One region of the Streptomyces sp. NPDC001401 genome, then DNA from elsewhere that is predicted to be linked to it. Evidence: riboswitches for the same ligand, from Rfam matches in the RefSeq annotation. Region 1 holds a riboswitch; each other region holds the start of a gene.
What was found. Region 1 has a riboswitch for S-adenosylmethionine ahead of thrC (threonine synthase). Riboswitches for the same ligand answer to the same signal wherever they lie in the genome.
Positions count from the first base shown of each region.

Region 1 (5,075 bases):
CGGGTCAGAAAACCCAGCCGGTCGGCGCCCAGCATCCCGCGCAGGAGCTGCTCGGCGATGTCGTCCGGCAGCATCCGGAAGTAGTCCACCGGCGCCCACGGCGTGTGCGAGAAGTGCCCGATCCTGAGGTCCGGCCGCAGCTCCCGCAGCATCCCCGGCACCAGACACAGGTGATAGTCCTGTACGAGGACCGCGGCCCCCTCGGCCGCCTCCTGGGCCAGCGCCTCGGCGAACGCCCGGTTGTAGGTCTCGTACGACGCCCACTGCCGCCGGAACTCCGCGTCGAAGACCGGCTCCAGCGGCGTCTGGTACAGCATGTGATGGACGAACCAGAGCACGGAGTTGGCGATGCCGTTGTAAGCGTCGGCGTGCACGCCGGCCGGGATGTCCAGCATCCGCACACCGTCCTCGCCGACCCCGCGCCGGACCGCCTCGCGGTCGCCGTCGGACAGCGCCGAGCACACCCACAGGGCGTCCGCGTCCGGCCCGATCGCGGACAGGCCGGAGACCAGCCCGCCGCCACCGCGCCTGGCGGACAGCGAGCCGTCCTCCTGTACCTCGTACGAGACCGGGCCGCGGTTGGACGCGACCAGCACCTGATGACCAGTGTGCTGACCTGCGTCATCGGCAGCGTGATGACCTGCGCCGTGCGTGGAAGCCATACGCCACAACCTAGCCCGGCCCGGAAACGCTCAAACGTACGGCTGGGCTTCGCGGGTGGACCGTATACACCGCGTAACGCGCCGCCTCAGGCGACCTTGCGCGACGCGTACTCGGTGATCTCCACCATCGGCGGCCGCTCCTCCGTGTCCACGGAGTAGGTGCGCGGCTCGAAGCCGTCCTCGCCCCGTTCGAACTGGGTGAGCGAGGGGCGGATCAGGTGCCCGCGGGCCAGCCGCAGCTGTGCCGTGCGGTAGATCGCGGCGGACATCCGGCCCAGCGCCTGCCCGTCCTGGTGCCGGTGCTTGCGCACCCCGACGTCCACCTGGGCGAGCGCGTCGAGGCCCACCAGATGCAGGGCGTCGACCAGCATGCCCAGCTCCACGCCGTACCCGACCGGGAAGGGCAGCTGTTCCAGCAGGCTGCGCCGGGCCGCGTACTCGCCGCCGAGCGGCTGCACGAAGCCGGCCAGCTGCGGCCAGTGCATGTTCAGCAGCGGGCGGGCCATCAGCTCGGTGACCCGGCCGCCCTGACCTGCAGCGCCGCCCAGCGGGCGGTCGTACATGCCCTTGACCAGGTCGATCCCCGGGTCGGTGAGCAGCGGGCCCACGATCCCCGAGACGAAGTCCGACGAGAACTCCTTCAGGTCGGCGTCGATGAAGCAGACAATGTCCCCGCTGGTGACGAGGAGCGAGCGCCACAGCACCTCGCCCTTGCCGGGGACGGTCGGGATGCGCGGCAGGATGTCGTCACGGTGGACGACCCTGGCCCCGGCCGCCGCGGCGACCTCGGACGTGCGGTCGGTGGACCCGGAGTCGACGACGACGATCTCGTCGACGAGCGGGACCTGCTGCATGAGGTCATGACGGATGATCGCGACAATGTCGCCGACCGTCTCCTCCTCGTTGAGCGCGGGCAGCACGACACTGACCGACTGTCCCGTGCGCTGCTTGGCAGCGAGGATCTTGTGGAGAGGGCGATCGGTCAGGGACCAGGAGCGGGTGCTCAGCCAGCGCTCGACTTCTTCCAGCACGTAGGCGGCTCCTCACTTTTGTCTCGCGGTTCGGACGACTCTCTCAACTGTCCTGGCCTTCGGTTACAGTCTTGAACAACGACGATGACCATCGCATGTCCGAGGTCGTCGGAGGGACAACCGAATACCGCTCATCCAGAGGGGCAGAGGGATACGGCCCGATGAAGCCCCGGCAACCCTCCAGTCGGTTCTCGTAGATCAGTGTTGATCATCCAGCGAGGCTCCCGGCTAGGGAAGGTGCCAAATCCGTCTCACGGCGAGATGCGTCGTGAGGAAGATGAGGAGAAAGGGCCTCGCCTCACATGGCTGCGCAGACTGTTGCAAGCACCACGAACTCCGTGAACACCGTCGATCTGGGTCCCGCCGCGGCTCTTTCCTGCCGCGAGTGCGGTCACCGGGTACCCCTTGGTCCGGTTTTCGCGTGCGAGGAGTGTTTCGGCCCGCTCGAGATCGCCTACGACTTCTCGGCCTACGACGCCGAGGAGCTCCGCAAGCAGATCGAGGCGGGTCCCGCGAACATCTGGCGTTACGCGCCCCTGCTGCCCGTCCCGGCGGACGTGGCCGACAAGCCCAACATCAACCCCGGCTGGACCAAGCTCGTCAAGGCCGACAACCTGGCGCGTGAGCTCGGCGTCGACGCCGGCAAGCTGTTCGTCAAGGACGACTCGGGCAACCCGACGCACTCCTTCAAGGACCGCGTGGTCGCCCAGGCCATCGAGGCCGCCCGCGCCTTCGACTTCACCACCCTGTCCTGCTCGTCCACCGGCAACCTCGCCGGTGCGGTGGGGGCCGCGGCGGCCCGCGCCGGGTTCCGTTCCTGCGTGTTCATCCCGCACGACCTGGAGCAGGGCAAGGTCGTCATGGCTGCCGTCTACGGCGGCGAGCTCGTCGGTATCGACGGCAACTACGACGACGTGAACCGCTTCTGCTCCGAGCTGATCGGCGACCCGGCCGGCGAGGGCTGGGGCTTCGTCAACGTCAACCTGCGGCCGTACTACGCGGAGGGCTCCAAGACCCTGGCGTACGAGATCTGCGAGCAGCTCGGCTGGCAGCTGCCGGACCAGCTGGTCGTGCCGATCGCCTCCGGCTCGCAGCTCACGAAGATCGACAAGGGTCTCCAGGAGCTGATCAAGCTTGGCCTCGTCGAGGACAAGCCGTACAAGATCTTCGGGGCGCAGGCCGAGGGGTGCAGCCCCGTTTCCGTCGCGTACAAGGCGGGGCACGACGTCGTACGGCCCCAGAAGCCGAACACCATCGCCAAGTCGCTGGCCATCGGCAACCCGGCGGATGGTCCTTACGTTCTCGACATTGCCCGTCGCACCGGGGGTGCGGTGGAGGACGTGAACGACGAGCAGGTGGTGGACGCCATCAAGCTGCTCGCCCGCACGGAGGGAATCTTCGCGGAGACCGCCGGGGGCGTGACCCTCGGTGTGACGAAGAAGCTGATCGAGAACGGGCTGCTGGACCCGAGCCTCACCACGGTCGTGCTCAACACCGGTGACGGGCTCAAGACGCTGGATGCGGTGGCGGGTACGGGTCTTACTGCGACGATCCGTCCCAGCCTCGAATCGTTCCGTGAGGCCGGGCTCGGCTAAGAGGTAGTTGTTCGGCCGCGGGCCGGTGGGGGCTGGTCGCGCCCACGCGGCGGCAGCCGCAAATCCAACACAGCCCCGCGCCCCTTAAAAAACCCTGACCGGAGGCACATTGTGAGCGTCAACGTCCGCATCCCCACCATCCTGCGCACCTACACCGGCGGGCAGGCCGAGGTCGCCGCCGAAGGTGCGACCCTCGGCGAGGTCATCGCCGATCTGGAGAAGAACCACACGGGTATCGCCGCCCGCGTTCTTGACGACCAGGGCAAGCTTCGCCGTTTCGTCAACGTGTACGTGAACGACGACGACGTGCGGTTCGAGCAGGGGCTGGAGACGGCGACTCCGGACGGTGCCGGCGTCTCGATCATCCCGGCCGTCGCCGGAGGCTGACCGAAACAGGTCGGACGACCGATTATTACCGTCGGTAACGCCGGTTACCAAGAGTTCACCGAATTGCCCCCTCCGTGAGAGAAGCGGAGGGGGCAATTCTGCATGGTTGAGCACGGTACAGTTGGGGAACCTGCTCCACTCCGCATGCCGGATGCATATGAGTTCTCTCTTCTCAGGCAGCGAGAAGTAGCCAAAGTGTGCAGGTTTTTTGCGTCTTATGCTCCTTTTATGGGGCCCGACTTGCCCTGAATTCAGGCGAATTCTCCGTAAATTCCCGACCAGTCGTGCCCGGAATTCTCGTCCGATTGACCTGTTGCAGACGGCAGTTGGACAGATACATTCAGCCGCGGTCGACGCGTTCCGGCGCACGCCCCCAACCGTGGGGGGTGAGGTCTGACCCGGATCCGCGAAGTGTGGATCTGTGCAAGGGCCAGTAATAGGGGAGTTAGGCATGGCTCAGGGCACCGTCAAGTGGTTCAACGCGGAGAAGGGGTACGGCTTCATCGCGGTCGACGGTGGTGCGGATGTTTTCGTCCACTACAGTGCGATTCAGATGGACGGCTACCGCACCCTGGAAGAGGGTCAGCGGGTCGATTTCGAGATCTCGCAGGGCCAGAAGGGGCCGCAGGCGGACATGGTCCGACTGGCGACCAGCTGAAGCACGCGCCGGGTTAACTGCAGCGACGTTCTTCTGTTCTTGATCGAAGGGCTCGTACCTCCTGGGTACGGGCCCTTCGGCATGCTCGAGCCGGGGTCGGGTGTGCGGGCCCAGCCTCCGAGAGGCGCTTGCACTCGCAGGGGGCGAGTGCTAATCATTGGCGTTAGCACTCTGAAGGTGAGAGTGACAACGAAGGACCGGGTCGGTGAGGCCCGCAGGCCGGGTGGGGAAGGAACCTGCAAGGCATGCGAGCCGTCCGTCGCGGGCGCGGGCGCGGTCCGAAGGAATCACCCCCAGTCCTGGAGGGACCACTTCACATGGCCAAGATCATCGCGTTCGACGAGGAGGCGCGGCGCGGCCTCGAGCGCGGCATGAACCAGCTCGCGGACGCCGTGAAGGTGACGCTCGGCCCCAAGGGCCGCAACGTCGTCCTCGAGAAGAAGTGGGGCGCCCCCACGATCACCAACGATGGTGTCTCCATCGCCAAGGAGATCGAGCTCGAGGACCCGTTCGAGAAGATCGGCGCCGAGCTGGTCAAGGAAGTCGCCAAGAAGACGGACGACGTCGCCGGTGACGGTACGACCACCGCGACCGTTCTCGCCCAGGCCCTCGTCAAGGAAGGCCTGCGCAACGTAGCCGCCGGCGCCAACCCGATGGCCCTCAAGCGCGGTATCGAGAAGGCCGTCGAGGCCGTCTCCGGTGCCCTGCTCGAGCAGGCCAAGGACGTGGAGACCAAGGAGCA
Region 1 is NZ_JBIAWI010000005.1:561,698-566,772, reverse strand. Features, by position in the region: gene ACFY10_RS21030 (trehalose-6-phosphate synthase) at 1-662, opposite strand, end outside; gene ACFY10_RS21025 (glucosyl-3-phosphoglycerate synthase) at 749-1,693, opposite strand; SAM riboswitch class I at 1,822-1,977, shown strand; gene thrC (threonine synthase) at 1,996-3,288, shown strand; gene ACFY10_RS21015 (ubiquitin-like small modifier protein 1) at 3,400-3,675, shown strand; gene ACFY10_RS21010 (cold-shock protein) at 4,127-4,333, shown strand; gene groL (chaperonin GroEL) at 4,651-5,075, shown strand, end outside.

Region 2 (5,075 bases), on a different contig from region 1:
TGCTGGGGTACGCGGCGGCCAATTCGACGTCCCAGCAGTCCCTGGTCGGCGCCTCCGGGGCGATCTCGGCGGTACTGGGCGCTTTCCTGTACCTGTTCCCCGGGGCCAGGGTGACCAGCCTTCTGCCGTTCCTGTTCTTCCTCCCCCTGCGCTTCCCCGCATGGATCGTGCTGCCCTTCTGGGCGGCCCTGCAGTGGCTGGCGGCCGGGCATGCGGCGACGGGACCGGGGGTGGCCTATCTGGCCCACCTGGTGGGCTTCGGCCTGGGCTTCGTCTACGCCTGGGTCCGATTCGGCCGTACGACTAGAGTGAGATCCGCCCCAGCTCCGGCCCCCGAGGGAGAGAACCAGCCGTGATCACCGCGATCGTCCTCATCAAGACCAGCGTGGACCGGATCCCCGAGATCGCGGAGCGGATCGCTTCGCTGGAGAGCGTGAGTGAAGTCTTTTCCGTCACCGGTACGTATGACCTGATCGCCATGGTGCGGGTGAAGCAGCACGAGGATCTTGCTGACGTGATTCCCGGCAGTATCAGCAAGATCCCCGGGGTCGAGGCGACGGACACGCATGTCGCTTTCCGGACGTACTCGCAGCATGACCTCGAGGCTGCGTTTGCCATTGGGCTGGATTCGTGATCGGCGCCTAGGCGTTTGCGGGGCGCGGAGCGTTTGCGGCAACCGGTCCGTTGTGGCTGGTCGCGCCCACGCGGCGGAGCCGCATGTCGATACAGCCCCGCGCCCCTGAAGAAGGGGCAGCTACTCAGACCGCGGGGACGCAGCGGCCGTCCTCCGTGCGGTACTGCCACTTCGCGCCGCTGCGCACGAGCTCCTTCACCGCGTTGACGAAGCGCTCGACGTGCTCGTCCGGCGTCCCTGCTCCGAAGCTGACGCGGATCGCGTTGAGGGACTTCTCGCCGGGGGCGGCCTCGGGGGCGCCGCACTCGCCCTGGGTCTGCGGGTCGCTGCCCAGGAGGGTGCGGACGAGGGGGTGGGCGCAGAAGAGGCCGTCGCGGACGCCGATGCCGTACTCGGCGGAGAGGGCCGCGGCGAAGTGGGAGCTGTTCCAGCCCTCGACGACGAAGGAGATCACGCCGACCCGGGGGGCGTCGTCGCCGAAGAGCGAGAGGACCCGCACCTCGGGCACCTCGGCGAGGCCCGCCCGGACGGTGTCGATCAGGTGCTGCTCGCGGGCGACGAGGGTGTCGAAGCCGGCCTCGGTGAGCGCCTTGCAGGCCGACGCGATGGAGTAGGCGCCGATCACGTTCGGGGAGCCGGCCTCGTGGCGGGCCGCGCTCTCGTGCCACTCCACGTCCACTCCCCCGTCCTCGCGCCGCGTGACCTTGCGGCTGGCGCCGCCGCCCGCGAGGTAGGGGTCGGCGGCCTGCAGCCAGTCGGCACGGCCGGCCAGCACGCCGGAGCCGAACGGGGCGTACAGCTTGTGGCCGGAGAAGGCGACCCAGTCGACGTCGAGGTCCTGCACGGAGACCGGGTGGTGCGGGGCGAGCTGGGCGGCGTCCAGGACGATGCGGGCGCCGTGCGCGTGGGCCGCGGCGGCCAGCTCGCGGACCGGCCACAGCTCGCCGGTGACGTTCGAGGCGCCGGTGACACAGACCAGGGCCGGGCCGTACGGGTCGCGGTCGGCGAGGGCCTTCTCCAGGGTCTCCACCGCCTGCGCCGGGGTGCGCGGGGCGTTGAGGTAGGTGACCCGGGCGTCCTTCCAGGGCAGCAGGCTCGCGTGGTGCTCGGTCTCGAAGACGAAGACCTGGCAGTCGGCAGGGAGGGCCTGCGCGAGGAGGTTTAGGGAGTCCGTCGTCGAGCGGGTGAAGATCAGCTGGTCGTCGGTGCGGCAGTCCAGGAACTCGGCGACCGTCTTGCGGGCGTTCTCGAACAGGTCGGTGGAGAGCTGCGAGAGGTAGCCGGCGCCGCGGTGGACGCTGCCGTAGTACGGGGCGTAGGCCGCCACGTCGTCCCAGACGCGCTGCAGGGCGGGGGCGCTGGCCGCGTAGTCGAGCGCGGCGTAGGTGACTTCGCCGCCCGTGACGAGCGGGACGGTGACATCCCGGCCCAGAACGGGCAGCGGGGCACAAATGGCGGTGGCGACGGCAGCGGTGGAGACAGACATGGCGAACTCCTGTGAGGGGTAAGCGGAATCGCCGTACCGGACGGTGCGTCGACGGCACGGGAGAAGGTGAAGGGGGTATGCGGAGGCGGGGCTCGGCGCCCTATCGCATTCGCTTGCTCACAGAAGGCTCCCTCGATGACCAGGACCCCTGGTGTCTTTCGAGGGGCCCGCGCTTGCCGTAGACCTCGCTGCCTACGGCCTGGTCTTCACCCGGGGCACCCCGCCACGGACGGAGGGTTGCCGGACAGTCGGCCGGGGCCTCATGACTGTCACTCATGACCTGGAAAGGAACGTACGTGAAGTGATCGCGGTCCCGCAACTCGTGTCCGAACTACGGGACCGCGGTCCTCTGCTACGCGTTGCTGGCCGCCACCCAGCGCTCCAGCGCCCGCTTGGCCGCGCCGGAGTCGATCGACTCCGCCGCCTTGTCCATGCCGGCCCGGATCTGCTCGGCCAGCGTCCCGGGGCCCGGGTCGAGAGCCACGAGCGCAGCCGCCGAGTTCAGCAGTACGGCGTCACGTACGGGGCCGGTCTCGCCGTCGAGGAGGCGGCGGGCGACCTCCGCGTTGTACGACGGGTCGGCACCGCGCAGGGCCTCCACCGGGACCAGCTCGAGGCCGACGTCGCGGGGGTCGAACGACTCCTCGGTGACCTTGCCGTCGCGCACGATCCAGACGTGGGAGGTGGCCGTCGTCGTCAGCTCGTCCAGGCCGTCGTCGCCGCGGAAGACGAGGGAGGAGTTGCCTCGTTCGGCCAGGACGCCCGCGATCATCGGCGCGATGCGCGGGTCGGCTACACCGACTGCCTGTGCCTTCACCTTCGCCGGGTTGGTCAGCGGGCCGAGGGCGTTGAAGACCGTCCGGATGCCCAACTGGCCGCGAGCGGCGGCGACATGGCGCAGCGCCGGGTGGAACTTGACCGCGAAGCAGAAGGTGATGCCCGCCTCCTCCGCGACCTCGGCCACCCGCTTCGGCGTGAGGTCGAGGTTGACGCCGAGCTTCTCCAGGACGTCCGAGGCGCCCGACGCCGACGAGGCCGCGCGGTTGCCGTGCTTGACGACCTTGGCGCCGGTTCCGGCCACCACGATCGCCGACATCGTGGAGATGTTCACCGTCTTCGCGCCGTCGCCGCCCGTGCCGACGATGTCGACGGTGCGGCCCGACACCTCGATCACATTGGCGTGCTCGTACATCGCGCGGACCACGCCGGTGATCTCCTCGACGGTCTCGCCCTTGGCCCGCAGGGCGACCACGAAGCCCGCGATCTGGGCGTCCGTCGCCTCGCCGCGCATGATCCGGTCCATCGCCCAGGCCGTCGCGTCGGCGCTCTGGTCGCGGCCGGACAGCAGCGCGTTCAGTACCTCGGGCCAGGAACGGCCCGCCGCGGTGTCGCCTCCAGCGGGGGTCACAGCGCTCATAAGGCCGCTCCTGGGTGTCGTAGAAGAGTGTGAAGAAGCATGTGAACTCGTCGAAGAGTTCCGACACCCACCCTATCCAGCCCGAAGGCAAGGCGAAGGGCCCCGTCCGAACACCGGACGGGGCCCTTCTACCGTGGCTGTGGCGAGCCGCAGCGATCAGTGGTGGCCGTGGCCGCTCGTGATCTCCTTGTACTCCTCGACGGTCGGCTTCGGAATCTGGGCCTCCTCGCCGAAGTACGCCTCGCTGAGCTTGGCGCGCAGCCGCTCGGAGCCCTTGACCTTGCGCTCGACGCCGTTCTCGTCGACCGTCGGGCCGATCTCGGCCGGCTTGTACTGCTCGTGCGCCGTGAGCGTGTGCAGCGCGTCCTGGCTGAGCGGCTCGTGGACCTCGATGAACTCACCGTGCGGCAGGCGCTTGATGATGCCCGACTCGCGGCCGTGCAGCACCTTGTCCTTGTCCCGGCGCTGGAGGCCGAGGCAGATCCGCTTGGTGGCGATGAACGTGAGGACCGGCACGACGAAGAAGCCGACGCGCACGAACCAGGTGATCGCGTTGATCGACAGGTGGAAGTGCGTGGCCCACAGGTCGTTGCCGCCACCGACCATCAGCACGAAGTACCAGGAGATCCACGCGGCACCGAACGCGGTACGCGTCGGGGCGTTGCGCGGACGGTCCAGGATGTGGTGCTCGCGCTTGTCGCCGGTGACCCAGGACTCGATGAACGGGTAGACCGCGATCGCGACCAGGACCAGCGGGAAGATCACCAGCGGGATGAACACGCCCAGGACGAGCGTGTGGCCCCAGAGATTGATCTCCCAGCCCGGCATCGTACGGATCAGGCCCTCGGAGAAGCCCATGTACCAGTCGGGCTGGGCGCCGGTGGACACCTGGTCCGGACGGTAGGGGCCCATGGCCCAGATCGGGTTGATCGAGGCGATCGCCGCGATGGCCGTGATGACGCCGAAGACCAGGAAGAAGAAGCCGCCGGCCTTCGCCATGTACACGGGCAGCAGGGGCATGCCGACGACGTTGTTGTTCGTCTTTCCGGGACCCGCGAACTGCGTGTGCTTGTGGTAGAAGACCAGGATCAGGTGGCCCACCATCAGGCCCAGCATGATGCCCGGCAGCAGCAGGATGTGGACCGAGTAGAACCGGGCCACGAAGTCGCCGCCCGGGAACTCGCCGCCGAAGAGGAACATCGACAGGTACGTGCCCACGACCGGCACGGACAGGACCGCGCCCTCCATGAAGCGGACACCGGTGCCGGAGAGCAGGTCGTCCGGGAGCGAGTAACCGGTGAAGCCGGTGAACATGCCCAGGACGAGCAGCAGGAAGCCGAACAGCCAGTTGACCTCACGCGGCTTGCGGAACGCGCCGGTGAAGAACACACGCATCATGTGCACGAACATGCCCGCGAGGAAGATCAGCGCGGCCCAGTGGTGGATCTGCCGGATCAGCAGACCACCGCGCACATCGAAGGAGATGTGCAGGGTCGAGTTGAACGCCTCGGACATCATCTGACCCTGCAGCGGGATGT
Region 2 is NZ_JBIAWI010000001.1:513,896-518,970, forward strand. Features, by position in the region: gene ACFY10_RS02400 (rhomboid family intramembrane serine protease) at 1-356, shown strand, start outside; gene ACFY10_RS02405 (Lrp/AsnC family transcriptional regulator) at 353-634, shown strand; gene ACFY10_RS02410 (aminotransferase class V-fold PLP-dependent enzyme) at 759-2,120, opposite strand; SAM riboswitch class IV at 2,285-2,401, opposite strand; gene trpD (anthranilate phosphoribosyltransferase) at 2,473-3,537, opposite strand; gene ACFY10_RS02420 (cytochrome bc complex cytochrome b subunit) at 3,694-5,075, opposite strand, start outside.
Region 2: another riboswitch for S-adenosylmethionine. It lies ahead of ACFY10_RS02410 (aminotransferase class V-fold PLP-dependent enzyme); the one in region 1 lies ahead of thrC (threonine synthase).

Region 3 (5,075 bases), on a different contig from region 1:
CAGCGACAGGAACAGCGCGGGGATGGAGAGGAGGACGTCGACGAAGCGCATCAGCACGTCGTCCACCCAGCGGCCCACGAACCCGGCGACCACGCCGAGCAGACCGCCGACCACGAACGCGACCAGGACCGCGATCAGCGTGGCCTTGAGGGAGAGTTGGGCGCCGTGCACCACGCGGGAGAACACATCACGGCCCAGTTCGTCCGTGCCGAACCAGTGACTGCCGCTCGGACCACGGAAGTTCTGGGACGGCACACCCTTGAGCGGGTCCTGTGAGGTGAACAGGTCCGGCCAGAAGGAGGCCAGCACCACCAGCACGAGGACGACGGCCGACAACAGCAGACCGGGGCGGCGCAGCAGGAAGCGCAGCACCTGCCGTACGTTCGCACGACGGCCCGGTGCCGCGGGCGGTCCGGCCTCGACCGGGCGGGCGAGGCCGAGGGCGGCCTCCGCCTGGTCGTCGACAAGGCTCTGACTCATACGAAGCTCGCCCTCCTGTCCGAGGCCACCACGATCCGCGGGTCGAGGAGCGGATAGACGAGGTCGACGACCAGGTTCGTCACCACGAAGATCAGCGCCCCGAACGCCACCACCCCCTGGACCAGCGGGATGTCCTGGGCGGTGACCGCGGCGGCGGTCACCCGGCCAAGGCCGTCGCGGGAGAACACCGTCTCGACCACCACCGAACCGGCGATCAGCTGCCCGACCAGCAGGCCGACGACCGTCAGCGCGGGCAGCGACGCATTGCGCAGCGCGTGCCGCAGATGCACCCGCCACCGGCCGGCGCCCTTGGCGCGCGCGGTCTCCACATAAGCCTGGTCCAGTGCGGTGAGCAGGCTCTTGGCCAGCACCTGCGCGACCTGCGCGCCGGTCGGGATCGCCAGCGTCAGGGCCGGCAGCACCAGGCCCCGCAGCCCGTCGTTGCCGAACGCCGGGAACCAGTGCAGCCGGAACGAGAACGCCTCGACGAGCAACAGCCCCACCCAGAACGTCGGGACCGACACCCCCAGCGGGGGCAGCGACAGCAGCAGCTGCCGCAGCCACCGCTGCGAGGTGTACGTCGCCACCACCGCGAGAGCGCCGCCGAGCAGCACCGCCAACAGCAGTGCGGCACCAGTGAGTTGGAGTGTCTGCGGCAGCGCGTCGGCCAGCGTGGAGGTCACGGGGCGGCCCGTGGAGACCGCGTTGCCGAAGTCCCCACGTACCGCCCGGCCGAGATAGTCGGCGTACTGCACCAGCACCGGCTTGTCGAAGCCGTACTCGTGCCGCAGCGCGGCGAGCCGGGCCGGGTCGACGTCCCCCGAGTCCATCCCGGCACCGGCCATCGCGGAGACCGGGTCGCCGGGCAGGAAGTCCAGCACCAGGAACGACACCGTGTACGCCGCCCACAGCACGCCGACCGCCTGCGCCAGCCGTTTGATCACATAGCGGCGCATGCGCTAGCCGATCCAGGTGTCGTGCAGCTGGATGCGGCTGCCCGAGTCGAAGTCGAGGCTGTGCACCTTCTTCGACACGGCCAACTGGGTCTGGAGCTCCACCACCGGCACGTTGTACGCGTTCTGCACGATCAGCTTCTGCGCCTCGGCCACCAGCTGCGCGCGCTTCGCGGTGTCCGTGGTCGCGGCCTGCCCGGACAGCGCCGTATCCAGGGAACTGGCAGGCAGCCGGTAGAAGTTGGCCAGCTGGGAGGAGAAGGAGCTGCGCAGGATGTCCGGGTCGGAGCGGGTCACGTTGCCCCACACCACGTCGTAGTCACCGCGCTGGAGCGTGGTGGCGAACTCGCTGACCTGGCGCTGCCTGAGCACCACATCGATCCCGACGGCCTTCAGCTGCTGCTGGACCAGCTCCAGTGCGGGCTGGTTGGTGGCCGCGTTGGGGAACCAGGTGATGGTCAGGCTCAGCTTGTTGCCGCTCTTGGCGCGGATACCGCCGCTGCCCGCCTTCCAACCGGCCGCGTCCAGCAGGGACTTGGCCTTGGCCGCGTCGAAGGCGAGGTCCGAGGAGAGATCGGTGTAGTCGGGCGTGGTGTGCGCCAGGACGCTGGTCGCCGGCTGGGTGCCGGTCGGGAACACGGTGTCGGCGATCTGCTTCCGGTCGACGGCCGCCACGATCGCCTGGCGCACCTTCGCGTCCTTCAGCAGCGGCCGCGAGTTGTTGAGCCCGAGGCCGAACACCACGCCGGGGTTGGCCCGGCGCAGGAGGGTGACCTGACCACCCTTCAGTGCCGCCTCGTTGGCCTTGCCGACGCTGCTGATCGCGTCGACCTGCCCGGACTGGAGACTGCCGGCCCGCACTCCCGCCTCGGGCACGACCTTGAACACCAGCTTGTCCAGGTAGGCCTCGCCCTTCTTGGACCGCAGCGAGGAGCCCCAGGCGTAGCCGGTGCGCTTGGCCAGAGTGATCGACTGGTTCTGCACATACTGCTTCAGCACGAACGGCCCGGAACCGATCACGCCGTTGCTGCACTTCTGCTGCGGGGTCTTCTTCACGCTCGCCGACGACTCGATACCCAGCGAGTGGGTCGAAGTCGCTTGCAGGAACTGGGCGTTGGGCTGCTTGAAGACCACCTTGACGGTGAGCGGGTCGACCACGGTGGTGCTCTTGACCCCGCTCAGGAAGCCCTGCGCGAGGACGCCCAGGGGGCCGAGCTTCGGCACCGCGTCGAAGTTGTCCTTGACCACCTGCGCGGTCAGCTTCGAGCCGTCGCTGAAGGTGACGCCCGACCGCAGGTGGAAGGTGAACGTCGTTGCCTTGGCTTCGATGTCCCAGCTCTTGGCCAGCCACGGCACGATCTTGCCGGTCTTGGGGTCCTGGTCGGTCAGGGAGTCCACGGTCTGGCGCACCGAGTAGATGCTCTCGTTGCTGCCGACCTGCTGCGGGTCCACGCAGCCGGCGTCGGACCCCACCGCGAAGGTCAAAGTGCCGCCGGACTTCGGTTGGCCGCTTCCGCTGCCGGAGCCTTCGCCACTCGAACCGCAGGCGGTCAGCAGAACACTGGTGGTCAGAAGGGCGGCCAGGGATGCCCATCGAGAGGTGCGGAAAGACGGTCGGGACAGTCTGGAATCCGGAAGTGCTGTCACGGAGGGGTTTCTCCTACTCGTGTCACCAGGCACGGGGTGCCGTGCGAGGCACGGCCGTGCATGGGCGTGCGGCCCCGGCCGGATCGACACCGGGAACGGGGTGCGCTGTACAGACAGGGGGTCAGGGGGAGGACACCGCGAGAGGCGGCAACGGGAGAGGCGCGATGCAGCTGTGGCCGGTGACGGACGTCAGCCGGCGCCGACCGGGCTCGTCAGGCCTGACAGAAGCAGCTGGTCGAGCGCTTCAGATCGATGTGGCGTCGGCGCGAGAGCCGGGAGAACGCCGTGGCGTCGGCGAAGGAGGCGGGCAGGTCACCGCAGTGCCGCATGCCGGTCCCCCCATCTCCGGCCCCGGTTGCGGGGCCACGCGCTTGCGGGAGTCGTCGATGACCCCGCCGGGCTTTCACCTGGAGCACCCCACCGCGCGGGAGGGTTGCCGGTCAGCGAGCCAGGGCTTGACGCTGACACTCAATGCCGATCGCGATGCTACGGAGCGGTCTTGTCGTACGTCAATGCCGGAATCGGGGGGCCCTGTTCGAGAGAGCGGGGCCGTCTCACGTGCCGGGATGTGTGGCTGACACGGAGGGCGCCCTCGCCGCCCGCGCCGCCGATCTCCCGGTCCGTGGCGACCGGCCGCCCCCTACCCCTGACCACACACCTGCATCCGAGCCGTCCACCGGAGGAACTCCCCATGACGGACCGCCACACCGGCTGCCCGGTGTGCACCTCGCCCTGGAGGCCGACGGCGGCGCCCACCCCGCCGCCCAAGTGACCCCGACCGCACGGGCGGTGCGTGAGGCGGCCGTCTTCGCCGAGCACGCCGGCTTCGCCCTCGTCACCTTCGCCGGCGCGCCGCTCCCGGAACTCCAGAGCCGGGGTGTCCTCCGCACCGAGTACCGGGGCAGCACCCTGTGCGACCACCTGGATCTGCCACCGCTCGCCGCCACGCCGGTCGACTGAGCGAACGGGCTGTGCGCTCCCGCGGTCACAGCATCAGCTGTCGGCGTCGAGGGCACCTGGCTGCGGGTGCCCTCGACGCCGATCAGGCAGGGCTCACATCGTGGCGCCCGACATCGCGCGGCACATCTCGGCGGTGCGGCGACACGCCTCCGCGCAGCGCATCATCATCGGGTCGTCCGGCATGGACATACACGCCTCGGCGCACATGTCGCACGCCTTGGCGCACATCGCGCACATCTCGGCCGACATGGGTGAGCGGCGCATCATCATGTCCGCGCACATCCGGGTCATCTCGGAGCAGTCCATGACCGCGCGCATGATCTGCATCGAGGGCGCGCCGCCCATCTGCATGCAGGCGCTCATGGTCTCCTCGCACACGGCGTGGCAGGACATGCACGCCTCGACGCAGTCCTGCATCTCCTTGCTCATGGCGGTCATGGGGCCGGTCTGGGTCATGGCTCCTCCTGGGGGGTGAGGGGGCCCGGGGCGGGTCCCTTGCCCCTCGTTCTACTTCCTCTCGTGCCCGCTTGCCACGAGGCGGGCGGGAGCATTCCGTGCGTTTTTGCCCGAAGTGCCCGGACCCGGCGTGGACCGCGTCACAGGCTGGCCCAGGCGAGTGATCGACTCACCACTCGCGGTCGATCCCCCGGAGTGGGTGACATCGACTAGCACGGCCTCGACGTCTCGCTCGGCGCGATCGCAGGGCAGGCCGGGGTCGGCGCCGGCACCGTGTACCGGCACTTCCCCAGCAAGGAGATCCTGCTGGAGGCCGTACTCGTCCAGCAGGTCGACGACTTGGTGGACGCCGCACGATGGGCTGCCCGAACTGCCCCTGTGCCGGCGTTCTTCGGCTTCCTCCTCGAGGTCGTCGAGACGTCGTACGGGCGCAAGCACGCGTGTGACGCGCGGACGATGTCGCCGCGCTCACTGTCGGGTGCGGAACGATACGGGCCGCTCACCGCGACCGGACCGGCGGCACTCGCATGGTGCACCTGGCACTGGAGGGTCTGCGGAATTCCGCACCGGTCACGGAAG
Region 3 is NZ_JBIAWI010000006.1:60,780-65,854, forward strand. Features, by position in the region: gene ACFY10_RS21495 (ABC transporter permease) at 1-480, opposite strand, end outside; gene ACFY10_RS21500 (ABC transporter permease) at 477-1,436, opposite strand; gene ACFY10_RS21505 (ABC transporter substrate-binding protein) at 1,440-3,056, opposite strand; gene ACFY10_RS21510 (putative leader peptide) at 3,293-3,409, opposite strand; SAM riboswitch class IV at 3,443-3,556, opposite strand; gene ACFY10_RS21515 (hypothetical protein) at 3,651-4,040, shown strand; gene ACFY10_RS21520 (four-helix bundle copper-binding protein) at 4,134-4,496, opposite strand; gene ACFY10_RS21525 (hypothetical protein) at 4,770-5,075, shown strand, end outside.
Region 3: another riboswitch for S-adenosylmethionine. It lies ahead of ACFY10_RS21510 (putative leader peptide); the one in region 1 lies ahead of thrC (threonine synthase).